Regions from separate parts of the Syntrophotalea carbinolica DSM 2380 genome, predicted to be linked through region 3. Evidence: predicted binding sites of a transcription regulator. Region 3 holds the regulator's gene; each other region holds the start of a gene.
The links. Region 3 encodes HrcA, which represses chaperone genes, less so after heat shock. Its sites were predicted from a motif close to TGTTAGCACTCNNNNNNNNNGAGTGCTAACA; they were not measured.
Positions count from the first base shown of each region.

Region 1: a site for HrcA is predicted at 1,585-1,615, ahead of groES (co-chaperone GroES). Genes of this name have one in related genera too.
Region 2: a site for HrcA is predicted at 2,967-2,997, ahead of rpoH (RNA polymerase sigma factor RpoH). Genes of this name have one in related genera too.

Region 1 covers NC_007498.2:3,226,738-3,232,570, reverse strand. The annotation lists gene PCAR_RS15045 (pyridoxal-phosphate-dependent aminotransferase family protein) at 187-1,263, opposite strand; ZMP/ZTP riboswitch at 1,309-1,396, opposite strand; gene groES (co-chaperone GroES) at 1,746-2,033, shown strand; gene groL (chaperonin GroEL) at 2,078-3,733, shown strand; gene PCAR_RS15030 (thiamine biosynthesis protein) at 3,842-4,819, opposite strand; gene moaA (GTP 3',8-cyclase MoaA) at 5,041-5,833, shown strand, end outside.
Region 2 covers NC_007498.2:2,803,012-2,808,844, forward strand. The annotation lists gene xthA (exodeoxyribonuclease III) at 1-10, opposite strand, end outside; gene recQ (DNA helicase RecQ) at 143-1,933, opposite strand; gene PCAR_RS13025 (tRNA (mnm(5)s(2)U34)-methyltransferase) at 2,072-2,668, opposite strand; gene rpoH (RNA polymerase sigma factor RpoH) at 3,028-3,888, shown strand; gene PCAR_RS13035 (outer membrane protein assembly factor BamD) at 4,083-4,820, shown strand; gene PCAR_RS13040 (acetyl-CoA hydrolase/transferase C-terminal domain-containing protein) at 5,077-5,833, shown strand, end outside.
Region 3 covers NC_007498.2:130,335-136,167, reverse strand. The annotation lists gene PCAR_RS01135 (carbon-nitrogen family hydrolase) at 1-82, opposite strand, end outside; gene nhaD (sodium:proton antiporter NhaD) at 344-1,726, shown strand; gene hemW (radical SAM family heme chaperone HemW) at 1,741-2,922, shown strand; gene hrcA (heat-inducible transcriptional repressor HrcA) at 3,069-4,109, shown strand; gene grpE (nucleotide exchange factor GrpE) at 4,123-4,719, shown strand; gene dnaK (molecular chaperone DnaK) at 4,775-5,833, shown strand, end outside.

The DNA of each region.
Region 1 (5,833 bases), 570 kb from region 3:
GTACGGGGAGAAATGCACGCAGGATATAACCGGGCGTATGGCGAGCGCCATTGGCGATTATGGAAAAACGGGAGGTGGGCGGTATGGAAATAAAAAAGGGCCCCCCGAAGGGGGCCTGAGGAGAAAATAAAAAGTTGAGACATGGGGATGTCTCCGGTTTTCTCATCCGGGGGGTACGGATGAAAATCAGTTGCGCACCTGGGGCAGTAATTCCTCAAGCAGCGCGAAATATTCTTCCATGTCCGCCATGGTCATGTCGCCCATGTGCGGGATGCGGAAAGTGTCGTTCTTGATTTTGCCGTAGCCGCCGTCCATGGCATAGCCGCGCTCGCCAAGCAATTCCTTGAGGCGTGCTACATCGGTGCCGCCGTCGTTTTTGACCGCGGTCAGGGTCTGGGAGCGGGCACCTTCGGCGGCGTAGAGACCGAAGCCCTGCTTGAGCGCCCAGGCGCGGGTCGCATCGGCCATCTGCGCGTGGCGTGCATAGCGATCTTCCAGACCTTCGGCGAACATTTTCTGCAGCTGATGACGCAAGGCGTAAATCTGGCTGATGCAGGGGGTGCTGGGGGTATTGTTTTTAGCGTCGTTCTTTTCGAATTCCTCGAAGTCGAAGTAGTATCCGCGGTTGGGGGTGGTGCGGGCTTTGTCCAGCGCTTTTTGGCTGACGGCGAACACGGCCAGTCCCGGGGGCAGAGCGAAAGCTTTCTGCACGCCGGCCAGACAGACATCGATGCCCAACGCGGTGACGTCGATGGGGACGGCGGTCATGGAGGATACGGTATCGACAATGAAGGAAACCTCGGGGTATTTTTTCATGACCGCGGCGATTTCATCCAGAGGAGACATGACCCCGGTGGAAGTTTCGTTGTGGACGACGGTCATGGCGTCGTATTTGCCGGTAGCAAGGGCGGCATCGACCATTTCGGCGGTGACCGGCTGGCCCCACTCGGTATCGAAAAGATCGGCTTCCAAGCCACAGCGCAGGGTTACGTCGTACCACTTTTTACTGAAGGCACCGTTGGCGAAGCAGGCGCAGCGTTTCTGCACCAGGTTGCGCACCGCGCCTTCCATAACGCCGAAGGCGCTGGAGGTGGAAAGAAATACCGGTCCGGGGGCGTTCAGGAGTTTTTTCAGGCCGTCGGTAACTTCCTTGTGAAGGACGGCATATTCCTTCATGCGGTGGCCGATCATGGGCGTGGCCATGACTTCCAGCACATCGGCACTCACTTTGACAGGTCCGGGGATATAGAGTTTCTTGCTCATGGCTGTGTGCTCCTTCAGAAAATAAAAAACGCCTGGCCCTTTTTAAAAGGGGGCCCAGGCGTACGGCTGTAAGGTCTTTTGGCCCCGCTCCCCGGTGGTGATCCACCTCGAGACGCCAGTTACGGGAGACCTTCGAATTGTCGGTACTCAGTGTCGAGTTAAAGACCAAGTAACACACCTGGATTCGCAAAGTCAAGTCGGATTCTTGAACGATTAGGTATACGTTTATGCCTGAAAATTCCGAAATGTCAACTGGGCCTTGCCAGATTTTTAGCAAAATCCCTTGACATTCAAATTCAGCTGATTATATTTAGCCATGCTTGTTAGCACTCATGTAAACCGAGTGCTAACATTGCGCCAAAGTCCAAGGCTTTGGTCCGCGCGAAAATCGGACTTGAGCTTTTTTTGTTTGGCATAGCGAAGGATGTTTTCGGGATTTTTCCCGCACTCAATTTTATGGCAGAACGAAAGGAGAATGCATCATGAACATCAGACCTTTGCGTGATCGTATCATCGTTGAGCGTATTGAAGAGGAAACCACCACCGCCGGTGGTCTCATCATTCCCGACTCCGCCAAGGAAAAGCCCCAGCAGGGTATCGTCAAGGCCGTGGGCAAGGGCAAGGTGCTTGAAGACGGAACCGTGCTCCCCATGGATATCAAGGTCGGCGATCGCGTCCTGTTCGGCAAGTACGCCGGTAGCGAGATCAAGATTGACGGCTTGGAATACCAGATTATGCGTGAAGACGACATCCTGGGTGTTCTCGAGTAATTAGATTCTTACCAGTCAAGCTATCCAAAGGAGGATAAATAGATATGTCTGCCAAGGAAATCAAATTCGGACAGGATGCTCGCAGCCTGATTCTCAGCGGCGTCAACCAGTTGGCCGATGCTGTTAAAGTAACCCTCGGTCCCAAAGGCCGCAATGTCGTTATCGACCGCTCTTTCGGTGCGCCTCTGATCACCAAGGACGGCGTTTCCGTCGCCAAGGAAATCGAACTCGAAGAGAAGTTCGAAAACATGGGCGCCCAGCTGGTCAAGGAAGTCGCTTCCAAGACTTCCGATGTCGCCGGTGACGGTACTACCACCGCTACCGTGCTGGCCCAGGGCATCTACCGTGAAGGCGTTAAACTGGTTACCGCCGGTCACAATCCCATGGAAATCAAGCGCGGCATCGACAAGGCCGTAGAAGCTGCCGTGGCATACCTGCAGGAACTGTCCAAGCCCATCAAGGACCACAAGGAAATCGCTCAGGTCGGTACCATTTCCGCCAATAGCGACAAGACCATCGGTGATATCATTGCCGAAGCCATGGAAAAAGTCGGCAAAGAAGGCGTTATTACCGTCGAAGAAGCCAAGGCTATGGAAACCAGCCTGGAAACCGTCGAGGGTATGCAGTTCGATCGCGGTTACCTGTCTCCCTACTTCGTGACCGACGCCGAGCGTATGGAAGCGGTCATGGAAGACGCCATGATCCTCATCCACGATAAGAAGATCAGCAACATGCGCGACATGATCAACATTCTTGAAGCCGTGGCCAAGCAGGGCCGTCCGCTGTTGATCATCGCCGAGGACATTGAAGGCGAAGCTCTGGCTACGCTGGTTGTCAACCGTCTGCGCGGCACCCTGAACGTGGCTGCCGTCAAGGCTCCCGGATTCGGTGACCGTCGTAAAGCCATGCTCGAAGACATCGCCATCCTGACCGGTGGTAAAGTGATCTCCGAAGAAGTCGGTTTCAAACTCGAAAACGCTACTATCGACATGCTCGGCAATGCCAAGCGCATCGTTATCGATAAAGAGAACTCGACCATTATCGACGGCGCCGGCAGCGAAGTCGATATTCAGGGCCGGGTCAAGCAGATCCGTGCGCAGATCGAAGAGACCAAGAGCGATTACGATCGTGAGAAACTGCAGGAGCGCCTGGCCAAGCTGGTCGGCGGTGTTGCCGTAGTCAAGGTCGGCGCTGCGACCGAAACTGAAATGAAGGAAAAGAAAGCCCGCGTTGAAGACGCCCTGCACGCTACCCGCGCAGCCGTCGAAGAGGGCATCGTTCCTGGTGGCGGCGTCGCGCTGATCCGCTGCATCAAAGCTATCGAGAGCCTGGATCTTCCCGGCGAGCAGAACTGGGGCGTGAACATCGTCAAACGCGCTATGGAAGAGCCTCTGCGTCAGATCTCGGCCAACGCCGGTGCCGAAGGCTCCATCGTTGTCAACCAGGTTCGCGGCGGTGCCGATACCTACGGTTTCAATGCTGCTGCCGATGAGTACTGCGACATGATCGAAGCCGGTATCATCGACCCGACCAAGGTTGTTCGCAGCGCTCTGCAGAACGCTTCCTCCGTGGCCGGCCTGATGCTGACCACCGAAGCCTGCATCGCCGAACTGCCCAAGGAAGAAGCTGGCGGCGGTATGCCTGGTGGCATGCCTGGTGGTATGCCCGGCGGCATGGGTGGCATGGGCGGCATGATGTAAGCCGTTTGCCTCTGGCAGCCTGAAAAGCAAAAAAAGCCCCCCGGAGTGATCCGGGGGGCTTTTTGCGTTGTACGTCCTTCGGTTATCGAAGGATGAATCTATTAAGGATTAAAGGATCTGTAACAGGATGATGCGGTCCTGGCTCAGGGGGGCGACTTCCATAATACGTTCCGTATCGTTCTGTTGCAGGCGTACGCAGACCGAGGCCTCCTCGCGTCCTTTACCGTAGCCGGCCACGATGGCGGCGGCCAGATTGAGATCCGCTTCGGTTGGGGTACCGCTCACCAGGCCGGTCGGGCCGCGAAAGCCGGTGGCATGCAGCAGGGTGTATTCCGGCCGCAAGGCCGCCTGAAGCGCTTCGTTGCCTTGCTGGTCGCGGCCCAGGGTCAACTTGGCCGAGTTCGACAGGCGGAACTGGCGACCGAGTTTGAGGAGTTCGACATCATGCACGGTACAATCGGGCTGGTGATCGAGCAGGTCGCGAAGCTTGCCGGTGAAGGATTTTTCAGTCAGCAGGCAGCCGCCTCCGGAGCCCGGATATTCGGTCAGTCCCCACTGGCGCGCATACTGTTCCTGGCGCTTGCGTGAACGCCCCTGGATGTCGAGAAGCTGTTCGCGATCCACCAGCCCCTTTTCTTCCATGGGGGTTACGGGCAGCAACTTTGCGCATAAGGGCCGCAAAATGATATCCGCGCAGTCGGCATGTTTGGCCACTGCTTGCAGGGCGTTGAAGTTCTGGCTCATGGGGCGTTGGCCGAGCACCTCGCCGGAAAAAAGGAAATCATACTCGCCGTTGTGGATGTGGCGGGCTGCCAGGCGGAACATGAGGGCGTGGCAGTCGATGCAGGGGTTGAGGTTTTTGCCGTAGCCGTAACGGGGGTTTTTCAATACGTCAAGGTGGATCTCGCCAATTTCCTCAACGATTAAAGGCATATCGATCTGCCGGGCGGCCTGGCGTGCGCGGGCCGCACCAAAAAAAGGTGTGACGAAGACGATGCCGGTAACATCCACCCCCTGTTGTTTGAGGGTCAGGGCTGCCAGCGTGCTGTCGAGGCCTCCGGAAATAAGGCCAAGTGCTTTGCTCATGGTGAAATAAACCTCCGAAAAGTCTTTATGCGTATCAGCGACGGATAAAAAAGCCGTATGTTGTTAGCGGCCGGGTGGTTTTCTGTACAGCGGGGTATCATACGCCCCTTTATCCATACCCCTTGCCCTGCTACGCTTGTTGGTGGTAATCTTAGTCAATGGGGATAAAACGTGGTTTCATTTTTGTATACGATATTTGAATTGCCAGGGAAAGTGTCATCGTGAAAAAGACAAAAAAAACTTTGCAGGATAACTATGGGCGTACCGTAGAGTATCTGCGCCTTTCGGTAACCGATCGTTGCAACCTGCGCTGCCGTTATTGTATGCCGGCCGAAGGGGTTGACACCGTCAGTCACACCGATGTCCTCTCGTACGAGGAAATGCTGCGGGTGGTGGCGGTGGCTGTGCGCTGCGGGGTTAAAAAAGTTCGTATCACCGGTGGTGAACCCCTGGTGCGCAAGGGCATTGTCGGATTTATTCAGGAAATGACCTCCATTTCCGAGTCGGTCGAGGTTACCCTTACCACCAACGGTATTCTGCTGGCGGACATGGCCGCCGACTTGCGCAAGGCCGGTCTAAGCCGGGTCAATGTCAGCCTCGATACTTTGCGCGAGGACCGCTTTAAACAGATAACCCGGCGTACCGGCCTGCAAAAGGTTCTGGAGGGGTTGCATGCCGCCGAGGCCGTTGGCCTTACCCCACTGAAGATCAACATGGTGCCGATTCGTGGTGTCAACGAGGATGAAATCGCCGATTTTGCCCGTTTGACCCTGGATCAGCCCTGGGCCATTCGTTTCATAGAATTCATGCCCGTCAGCGGGGGGCTGGAGTACACACCCGAAAATATGTTCCCGGCCGCCGAAATTATCAAAGCTTTGGAAAAGGTCGGCAAGCTGGTTCCCGAACTGCGCCAGGGGCCGGCCGGTCCGGCGCGCATGTTCCACTTCCCCGACAGTCCGGGGCACATTGGCGTTATTCCCGCGGTCTCCGAGCACTTTTGTGGCGAATGCAATC
Region 2 (5,833 bases), 990 kb from region 3:
CGATCTTCATCCCTTTCCCTTCTGACCGTCTGTACGACATTGGTCACATATTAAAAAAAATCTTCCCACCACGAAGCACACGAAGATATTCTTCGCGCCCTTCATCATTCTGCAAATCAAAAACCTGCTCTTCCCGGCAACTTCAGTAATCGATCAACAGGGCCAAAAAGTCCTCGCCGTACCGCTGTAATTTACGTTGGCCGACGCCGTTAACGGAGAGCAATGCCGCTTCATCCCGCGGTCTCCGAGCGGCCATTTCCGCAAGGGTGGCATCGGAAAACACCACGAAAGGCGGCACGTGTTCATGATCCGCTATCTGCTTACGCAATGTTCGCAGCGCGTCAAACAAAGCGACATCGTACGACCACTCGCTGGCACTCCGGGACGAAGGCTTTTTAACCGCCTTTACCTTGATGCGCGGTTTGGCAAGTTGCAGGGTTATTTCGCCACGCAGCAAAGGACGCGCCTTTTCCGTCAAGCGCAGCACCGAATAATTCCCCACGTCCTGATACAGATAACCGCGATGCACCAATTGACGCACAAGGCTGCCCCAGGCATCGCGACTGACATCGGCACCAATACCGTAGGTGGACAGACGATCATGTCCCAACCGGAGCATGCGCTCATTGCGGGTACCGCGCAGTACGTCGATAACATGCCCGGCGCCGAATCGCTGACCGACCCGGTACACGCACGACAATGCTTTGCGCGCGTCTTCCGTCGCATCGTAGGTTTCGGGTGGCTGCAGACAGATATCGCAATTGCCGCAATCCTCGGTGGCATGTTCACCGAAATAACCCAGCAACACCTGGCGGCGGCAGGTGAGCGCTTCGGCAAAAGAGGCCATAGCATTGAGCTTGTGCAACTCTATACGGTTCTGCTCCTCGTTATGGCCTTTTTCGATCAACCCCCGACACAGGGCAATATCCCCGTAACCGAACAACAACAGGGCCTCCGCCGCAAGTCCGTCGCGACCGGCGCGACCGGTTTCCTGATAATACCCCTCGATATTTTTGGGCAGATCGTAATGCACGACAAACCGAACATTGGATTTATCGATCCCCATGCCAAAAGCTACCGTCGCTACCACGATCTGTAGCTCGTCCCGCAAAAACTCGTCCTGCACCCGCTGTCTTTCGCCATCACCGAGACCGGCATGGTAAGCTGCGGCCGACAATCCTGCGTCGCAAAGTTTCTTCGCGACCTCTTCTACGCGCTTGCGACTCAAGGCATAGACGATCCCGGCCTCGCTGCCGTGCCCTGCAAGAAATTTCATAAGCTGCCTGGCCGGCTGATGTTTTTCCAAAACCGTATAGCGAATATTGGGCCGATCAAAACTGGTGACAAAACAATCGTCATCGTCAAGCTCCAGACGCGACAGAATATCTTGACGGGTCTGTACATCGGCAGTGGCAGTCAAGGCCACCAGGGGCACACCGGGAAAGGATCGGCGCAGCACTCCCAACTGGGTATATTCCGGCCTGAAATCGTGACCCCATTGAGAGATGCAATGCGCTTCATCAATAGCGATCAAGGCAACGTCCATGTCCCGCAGGCGCTCGAGAAATCCGGGACTCATCAACCGTTCCGGAGCGATATAAAGAAGATCGAGCTGGCCGGCATGCAACTCGGCCAGCACCTGACGAGCAGCCTTCTGGCCCAAGGAAGAATTGTAATAGGCAGCTCGGACGCCACTGGCACGCAGGGCATCGACCTGATCCTTCATCAGGGAAATCAGCGGTGAAACGACAATACCGACACCTTGCCGCAGCAACGCCGGCAATTGAAAACACAGGGACTTACCGCCACCGGTGGGCATCAGCACGAAGGCATCCTGCCCATCAAGGATGCGGGCGACGATTTCTTCCTGCAAAGGACGAAAGGATTGAAATCCGAAAACACGCTTCAATATATCGAGGGGATCTGACGGCATATGGGAACCTTTATCGGAAAATAAGTTCACAAGCTTGTTTCCCTTATGAAAATCACGCAGGCTGCATCCCGAGTTTCCCGATGCACACAAGCTGAAAAAGCCCCTCCAACCCGCCGTCCCTGCTAAAAACCGGCGACGTCATTCACCGGCACGGCGTTTTTCCGCCACCAGCAGCAGGGGGGCCTGGAGTCGATTGGTGGAACAAAAATTGAGGACCAACCACTGGCGCGCATCGAGGGAAGCAAAGAAATCCAGCACCGCCCGGCTCTCCTCAGCGCCACCGGCATGGCCCGGGTAGGCCGTCACGACAAGCCGACCGCCCACAGCCAACAGTTCGGCTGCACTGTGTAACGCCTTGAGAGTGGTTTCCCGATGCGTTATCACCCCATGGTCGCCGCCGGGCAAATACCCGAGATTGGCCATGACCGCCATGGGATGCGCATCGAGCAGCTGTGTCAGATACGAATGGCAGGCTTGAAGCAGGAAAACGCCACCCCCATGCAATTGCACGGGCTGGCCAGGATCCACACCTTGCACCGTTGCACCGGCCTCCGAAAGACGCCTGGAGGTATTCAGCAAGGCCTGAGACTGGACGTCGAAGGCAAGCACCTGCCCTTCGGCACCGACTCGGCTCCAGAGGAACAGGGTATCGTGCCCGTTGCCGGCCGTCAGATCGACAGCCAATCCGCCGGGAATTAACACCGGTTCCAGCAGCAAATGAGCCCAACAGGTCATATTTGTAAGCTGCTGCGAAGCAGACGTGCTACTGGCCAGCTTGTCACAATCTTTCCAGCGGTCGTAACTTTCAGGATGCTGCGTGTTAAAATCCATCACCACCTGTCAACCAGGCCCCTGAACAGGACCTTCCGAGATAAAAAACTTCAAAAAAAACTCAAATTCAAGCCCCCGACCGGAAAGCTGCAGATCTACTACGCGCCCATTATGTGCGCTCCCCCAGCCCCTGTCAACCAACGGTGATCATAGCCCGGACTCCCTTGGAAGGGTTGATCGGGCACCCAAAATCTGGTATAAACATTAGCACTCGCCATCAACGAGTGCTAAAACCATTCTTCACCATCAGGAGACGGACACACATGAATAACTTGCCGCTACCTGTTTCTTCGGACAACCTGTCGCTTTACATTGCCCAGATCCGAGCCTTTGAGTTGCTGACCAAGGAAGAAGAATTTCGCCTTACCCAGGACTACCATCGCAACCAGAACATTGAAGCCGCCCAGCAGCTGATCTGCGCCAACCTGCGATTCGTCGTCAAAATCGCACACGAATACAGGGGCTACGGACTGAAACTTCTGGATATCATCCAGGAGGGCAACATCGGCCTTATGAAAGCGGTTAAAAAGTTCGACCCGGATCGCGGGCTACGTTTCATAACCTACGCCGTATGGTGGATTCGCGCTTACATCCATAATTTCATCATTCGCAACTGGTCTCTGGTCAAGATCGGCACCACCCAGGCCCAGAAAAAACTTTTCTTCAAACTCAACCAGGTACGCAGCGCCATACAGCGCATGACCGGAAGCGAGGATACCAAGGCCATCGCCCGGGAACTCAACGTGCGTGACGATGAGGTAGAAGATATGGCACGCCGCATGGCCGGACGTGATACGTCTCTGGACATGAGGCTTGTCGAGGGCGAAGATTTTACCCTGCTCGATTCGCTGGCCGACGAGCGAGAGAGCCAGGAGGAGTTACTCATCAAACAGCAGGAGAAGCAGATAACGACCTCTCATATTCACGGCGCTCTGCAAGAGTTGAACGATCGGGAACGCCGCATTGTGGAGGAACGTATCCTTCAGGAAGAGCCGCGGACCTTGCAGGCACTGGCGGACGATTTCGGCATCAGCAGAGAACGGGTTCGCCAACTGGAAAAGAATGCGCTGGAGAAAATTCGAAAGACCCTCACCGCCAACGCGCCCTGCCTGCTGACCCACTGAAGCCTGAATGCCCGGGGAAGAGATTTGCCGCATGCTGTACGATTGACAAATCTCAACAAATCCCTTATCTTTAGCGGGCTTGATGCTTGCACGGGTAAGCCGCTGACCGCTCTTTCGTTTGCGCGTCGCCCCTCTGAGCGTCCCGAACACAAACTCCACCCTTCGACACACCTACATAGGCGGAACCATCACCCATGAAATTCATCATTGCTTTTTTATCCGTTGCCTGTTTGCTGACGGCCTGCTCGACGGCCACCGTCCCCGAAGCGAAAACTGCCGAGGAATATTTCAATCGGGGTGAGTTGGCTTTCGCCAACGAGGATTACCAGGATGCCATCAAGTCCTACGAAAAGGCGATGGAGATCTACGAAACCGCCGCTTTGAATCGTCGGGCGGAACTGCGCATAGCCGATGCGCACTTTGCGAACAAAGATTATGTGGAGGCGGCGGCCGGCTACGAAGACTTTTTGAAACGCCACCCGGGGACGCCACAGTCGGCACGCGTTCTTTTTCAACTGGGCGAATCCTATTTCAACCAGATTCTGGCCATCGACCGCGACCAGACTGCAACCCGCAATGCCCTGGTAACCTTCGAGAGCCTGATCAAAATCTATCCCGACGCTCCCGAAAGCCGCATCGCCCCGGAAAGAGTTCGGGCCTGCAAAAACCATCTGGCCGCCAACGAACTGTACGTCGGTCTTTTTTATTATAAATTCGAAAAGCACAAAGCGGCCATCGGGCGTCTTACCGAAATGCTGGATAAATACCCCGAGTGCCCCGACAAAGACCAGGTCTACTACTACCTGGGGCGTACATTTCTGGATAGCGGCCACCCCAATCTCGCCGTTGCCACTTTTGAAAATCTGATCGCCGATTTTCCACGCAGCCCGCTCGCTGCTGAGGCGAAAACTATTCTGCGTGAGGAATTCTGACGCAGACAAACCGTTTATAACTCTGAAGATGGGCCACAGCGTCACTCAAGCCCTCTTCAGACTCCGACACATAGTGTTTTGATTTAGATAGACAACGCAACGGACCGGCTACTTTTGCCGGTCCGTTGCAGCTTCGTGGCCCGCCTTCATGACCTTCCTTTCTTTTGAAGCATCCAACGCGAAAGGATAAGGGACCGCCAACCGCTCGTTGTCCTGGCGGATACGGGACCGAAGTATCAGACCGAGGAGTTAAACCATGAGCATTTTGCATGACCGTATCGCCTACCCGAACCTTTTAGAACGTATAAAAACCGTCGCTGAGGTCCTGCCCCTTTTTCAAAACGGCATGACCCTGGGTTGGTCGGGATTTACGCCCGTAGGTTACCCAAAAGCTATCCCTAAAGCTTTGGCAAACTACGTGGAAACCAACCGCCTGCAGGGCAAGATGCGCTTCAATTTGCTCATTGGCGCCTCCGTCGGAACCGAAACCGAGGATCGGTGGGCTTCCCTCGACATGATCGAGCGCCGCTGGCCCTATCAAAGCGGCAAAAACATCCGCAAAGGCATCAACACCGGCCGCATCCGTATGCACGACAAGCACCTGTCCATGTTTGCCCAGGACCTGGGCTACGGTTTTTACACCAAGGATCTCGGTGGGAAAATCGATCTCGGCATCATCGAGGCAAGTGCCATCACCAAGGAAGGCAATATCATCCTTGCCGGATCCGTAGGCATTGCCGCTGAAATCATCCAGTCGGCCGAGCATCTGATTATCGAACTGAACACCACCATCCCTTCCTATGAAGGGCTCCATGACATCGTGCTGCCGGAACAGCCCCCCCATCGGCAGCCTTACCTGATCAGCCGTGTTGGCGACCGCATAGGTACCACCTATGTCCCCTGCAACCCTGACAAGATCATCGCCATCGTCGAATCCAAAGAACCTGACAACGGTCGATCGCTGGGTGCCACCGATGCGGTTTCCGAACGTATTGCCGGCCACATTCTCGATT
Region 3 (5,833 bases):
CCTCAACATCCCCCATGGCGATATTGAACTGCAAACACCCTGCTGTCAGTTGCTGCGTTGCTTCCCCCGTTTTATCCGACATCAACACCCTCCGCTCCTTTTTATAGCCAAAACAACCCTCCGACAGACCATATTACGGGAGCGCGGCGCTACGAAGCAAGTCCGCAGATTCGCTGTGGCCTTGTTATCCCCTTGACTCCGGAGGGGAAAATGGGAAAAGATACAGGTTTGCCATCTGATTTATTAATGGCGTCTTTCTTGTATGGGGAACGATATCGACTGCCAATTTTCTTTACGGAGATGTAACCAAGTGAAAAAGCTATTCGCCCTGATGGGGACTTTGATGCTGGTCGGGATGACCGCCCTCCCTGCTGCAGCCAGCAGCGAAGAAGCCGTTGCCAATCTGACCGAAACCCCCTACGGCCTTATCGGCCTGGTGTTGTTTGTCGCCGCTTATGTCCTGGTGATTTTCGAAGAGAAACTGCACCTGCGTAAAAGCAAACCGGTCATTCTGGCCGCCGGGATCATCTGGATTCTGGTAGCTTTGGCCTATCATCACATCGGCCAGCCCGAAGCGGCCCACCACGCTATCCTGGGCAACCTGGTCGAATACGCCGAGCTGTTCCTGTTTTTGCTGGCGGCCATGACCTATATCAACGCCATGGAAGAGCGCAACGTGTTTCGCTCGTTGCGTGCCTGGCTGGTCTCGCGCGGGTTTACCCTGCGCACCGTGTTCTGGCTGACCGGTCTGCTGTCGTTTCTCATCTCGCCGGTCGCCGACAACCTGACCACCGCTTTGCTGATGGGAACCGTGGCCATGACCGTGGGCGGCGCCAACCGCCGTTTCATCAGCCTGGCCTGCATCAACATCGTGGTTGCGGCCAATGCCGGCGGGGCCTTCTCTCCTTTCGGCGACATCACCACCCTGATGGTCTGGCAAAAAGGCAAGGTCGATTTCATCGAGTTTTTCGCTATCTTCCTGCCGTCCCTGATCAACTGGCTGATTCCGGCCATCATCATGAGCCTGGCGATTAAAAAAGAGCAGCCCGAAGCCCTCGACCAGGCCATGCGGATGAAATTCGGCGCGCGGCGTATCATTATACTGTTCCTGCTGACCATCGTTACGGCCGTATCTTTTCACAACTTCCTGCACCTGCCTCCGGCAGTGGGCATGATGCTGGGTCTGGGGTATCTGTCGTTTTTCTCTTACTACATCAAGATCAAAGAGCACCGTCTGAATGCCGGCGGCGGTCCGCTGGATATCACCGGCACCAACGGCCAGCCCGGCTTCGATCTGTTCCGCAAGATCGCCAAGGCCGAGTGGGATACCCTGTTGTTCTTTTACGGTGTCATCCTGTGCGTCGGCGGCCTGGGCCAGTTCGGTTATCTGGCCGTAGCCTCCAACTTCATGTATCTCGACCTCGGCGCCACCACCGCCAACATCCTGGTGGGGATCCTGTCGGCCATCGTCGACAATATCCCGGTGATGTTCGCGGTATTGACCATGGATCCGCAGATGTCCCACGGCCAATGGCTGCTGGTGACTCTGACCGCCGGGGTCGGCGGCAGCCTGCTGTCCATCGGTTCGGCGGCCGGCGTGGCCCTGATGGGCAGCGCACGCGGCGTTTACACTTTCGGTCAACACCTTAAATGGACCTGGGCGGTAGCCCTCGGCTATGCCGCCAGCATCCTTGTACACCTGTGGGTCAACGTTCACCACATGTAAGCCGGTCGCGCCCTGTGCAACCGGCCCGTCACCCCCGCATTGTCGCGCCCCGGTCCCTTGAAGGACCGGGGCTTTATCTGCACATCCCTTTTTGCCTGCGCAAGTGCCCTTACTGCGACTTCTTTTCGCTCCCGGCCGAACCAGGCCTGCTGACCGCCTACCCCGACCTGCTTATCGCCCAGTTGGAGATCGAAAAACGCAGCCATCGCTGGCAAGGGCGCTTATCGACGGTTTTTTTCGGCGGCGGCACCCCCTCCCTGTTATCGCCGGACGCCATCGGCCGGATCCTCAATGAAGCCGACCGTTTGTTCGGTCTGTCCGCCGAGGCCGAAATATCTCTGGAGGCCAATCCCGGCACCGTGACCCTGGACAGTCTCAGCGGTTACCGCGCGGCCGGCATCAACAGACTGTCCTTCGGAGTGCAATCCCTCGACGACGCCTATCTGCAACGCCTGGGACGTATCCATACCGCCGCCGACGCACACAGCGCTGTGCACTGGGCACGCAAGGCCGGGTTCGACAACCTTAGCTGCGACCTGATCTTTGCCCTGCCCGATCAATCGTCACAGGCGGCCCTGGAGGATCTCGAGAACATGCTGCGACTCGAACCGCAGCATCTGTCCTGCTACGGTCTCGGCATCGAGCCCGGCACGCCGTTGGCCCAGGCCCTGGAAGACGGCCGGTTACGGCCGGCAACCGAGCAGGCCTATGCCGACACCTTCCTGCGCCTGCACGCCCGTCTTGCCGAAGCCGGTTACGAGCATTATGAAATTTCCAATTACGCCCGGCCCGGTCGTCACTGCCGACACAATCTCAACACCTGGCGCCGCCAGCCTTATCTGGGGGTCGGTCCGGGGGCGCACTCCTTCTGCGCCCGCAACTGGGGTGAACGCCGCGCCGTACCTGCCGATTTCGATCGCTTCGTCGAGACCGTGAGCGCCGGTCTCGACCCTTCCACAGTACTCGAAACCTTTCAGCGCGAAGAGGCCATGGCGGAAACCGCCTATCTCGGTCTGCGCTGCGCCGAAGGCGTGAATGACGCCGCTTTTTCCCATCGTTTCGGGACGACCTTCGCAGAAGTCTTCGAACAGGCCATAAAACGGTGCGGCAAGCACTTGAGCCTGCAAGACGGTCACTGGTGCCTGGACCTGGAAGGATGGTTGCTTTTCGACCATTTCATCACCGATTTCCTATAGGCGATTGAGCCCATTTTTTGCCCCGGTTTTGCCCTTGACAAAGGGTAGGGCCGTTGTTATGTTGTCTTCCGTTAGCACTCAATAAGCTAGAGTGCTAACGCCTCTCAAGCCGGATGTCCCGGCTTGTTTTACGATTGAGTCTCGCGATGAATGAAGAGTTGAGCGAACGCTGTCGCCAGATACTTGAAGCCATTATCGAGGACTACATCCTGTCGGGGGAACCGGTCGGTTCACGCGCCCTTACGCGGCGCCACAACATCGCCCTGTCTCCGGCAACAGTCCGCAACGTCATGGCCGACCTGGAAGAAATGGGCTACCTGGAGTCCCCTCACACCTCGGCCGGGCGCGTCCCTACCGAAAAGGGCTACCGTTTCTATCTGGACAGCCTGCTGCGTATCAAGCAGTTGTCCCCCAGAAAGCGTCAATCGATCCGCGACCACTACAGTCATCGCGGCCTGCGCATGGAAGAATTGCTGCGCGAAGCCGGACGCATTCTGTCGGACACCTCCAGCTATACCGGGGTAGTGATGGTGCCCCACCTGACATCGACGATCTGCCGTCGCATCGATTTCGTGCGTCTTTCGGCCCGCCGCATACTGGTGGTGTTCGTCAGTCAGACCGGCATTGTCGAACATAAGATCATCGAATCGGACGTTCCGCTTTCCGAAACCGAGTTGCAGGAAGCGACCAATTATCTCAACCAGAACTTTTCCGGGCTTGCCATTCAGGAAATCAAGCAGCATATCGTAGCGCATATGGCCGAAGAAAAAGCCATCTACGACACCTTGCTGCGGCGCACCCTGCAGCTCTCCAGTCTGGCCCTGGAAGACGACCTGGGCGGTCAGATCTTTATCGAGGGCGCTTCCAACATCCTCGACCAGCCCGAATTCAACGATCTGAATCGCATGAAACGATTGATGCGGACCTTTGACCAGAAAAATCTGCTGGTCGATCTTCTGCATAAAAGCCAGTTGACCGAAGGGGTGCAGATCTATATCGGCAGCCCGGACCATTACAGCGATATCGAAGGATGCAGCCTGGTTACGGCCTCGTTTTCCAGCCGCTGGGGCGCCACCGGTACCCTGGGTATCATAGGCCCGACCCGCATGCCCTACTCAACGGTCATTCCGTTGGTGGACTTCACCGCCGGCCTGGTCGCAAGCATCCTTGACAGCGAAGACGAATAGGAGAAGGACTATCGTGGCAGAACAGAAAGAACAGGCAACCGATGTGAAGCAGGGCCTGGAAGAAGAGCAGCCGGCCGCCGAAACACCGGAAGAGGTTGCAGCAGAAACAGAAGAAGAGACGGACCCCGTTGCGGCCCTGGAGCAGGAGCTTGCTGCCGCGCAGGAAGAAAAACAGAAAAACTGGGATCTGTACCTGCGCGAGCGTGCCGAACTGGAAAATTTCCGCAAACGCATGCAGCGGGAAAAGGAAGATCTGGTCCGCTTTGCCAACGAGAATCTGCTGCGCGAGATCCTGACCGTGGTGGACAATCTCGAACGCGCCATCGAACACGCACGCCAGACGGACGAAACGGTCAAAGGCCTGCTCGAAGGGGTCGAAATGACCCTCTCCCAGTGCCAGAAACTGCTGGAAAAGTTCGGCGTGACTCCGGTGGTGGCCGTGGGCGAACCCTTCGACCCCACCTGGCATGAAGCCATGGGCCAGATGGAAAGCGCCGAGCATCCGCCCAACACCGTCATGCAGGAAATGCAAAAAGGTTACGTACTCAACGATCGTTTGCTGCGCCCGGCGATGGTGATGATTTCCAAAGCCCCCGCAGCTACTGAATAACCCTGACTGTTACACCCACAAAACTAAGTTCGAATTTAAAGGAGGATATATACTCATGGGAAAAGTTATCGGAATCGACCTCGGCACCACCAACTCCTGCGTGGCTGTCATGGAAGGCGGCGAACCCGTCGTTATCGCCAATGCTGAAGGCTCCCGCACCACACCCTCGATGGTGGCCTTTACCGAAAACGGCGAACGCCTGGTCGGTCAGCAGGCCAAGCGCCAGGCTGTCACCAATCCGGAAAACACCCTGTTTGCCATCAAGCGCCTTATCGGCCGCAAGTTCGACAGCGATGCCGTGCGCCGCGACATTCAGATCAGCCCCTTCGAAATCGTCAAGGCCGACAACGGCGATGCCTGGGTGGACGTCCGCGACAAGAAATACAGCCCGCCGGAAATCTCCGCGATGATCCTGCAGAAAATGAAGCAGACCGCCGAAGACTACCTGGGCGAAAAAGTTACCGACGCGGTTATCACCGTACCGGCCTACTTCAACGATTCCCAGCGCCAGGCCACCAAGGACGCCGGCAAGATCTCCGGACTGAACGTTTTGCGCATCATCAACGAGCCTACCGCAGCCTCCCTGGCCTACGGTCTCGATAAGAAGAGCGAAGAAAAAATTGCCGTTTTCGACCTCGGCGGCGGTACCTTCGATATCTCCATCCTGGAACTGGGTGACGGTGTCTTCGAAGTAAAATCGACCAACGGCGACACCTTCCTGGGCGGCGAGGACTTCGACCAGCACATCATGGACTACGTTGCCGACGAGTTCAAAAAGGAGCAGGGCATCGACCTGCGCAACGACAAGATGGCGCTGCAGCGGCTCAAGGAAGCCTGTGAAAAAGCCAAGTGCGAACTGTCCACCTCCATGGAGACGGACATCAATCTGCCCTTCATTACCGCTGACCAGTCCGGCCCCAAACATCTCAACCTGCGCCTGACCCGCTCCAAGCTCGAGAGCATCTGCTCCAGCCTGCTGGCCAAACTGGTCGAACCCTGCCGCATGGCGCTGAAAGACGCCGGTCTGTCTGCTTCCGATGTTGACGAAGTGCTGCTGGTTGGCGGCATGACCCGGATGCCCGCGGTGCAGGCCAAAGTTCAGGAGATTTTCGGC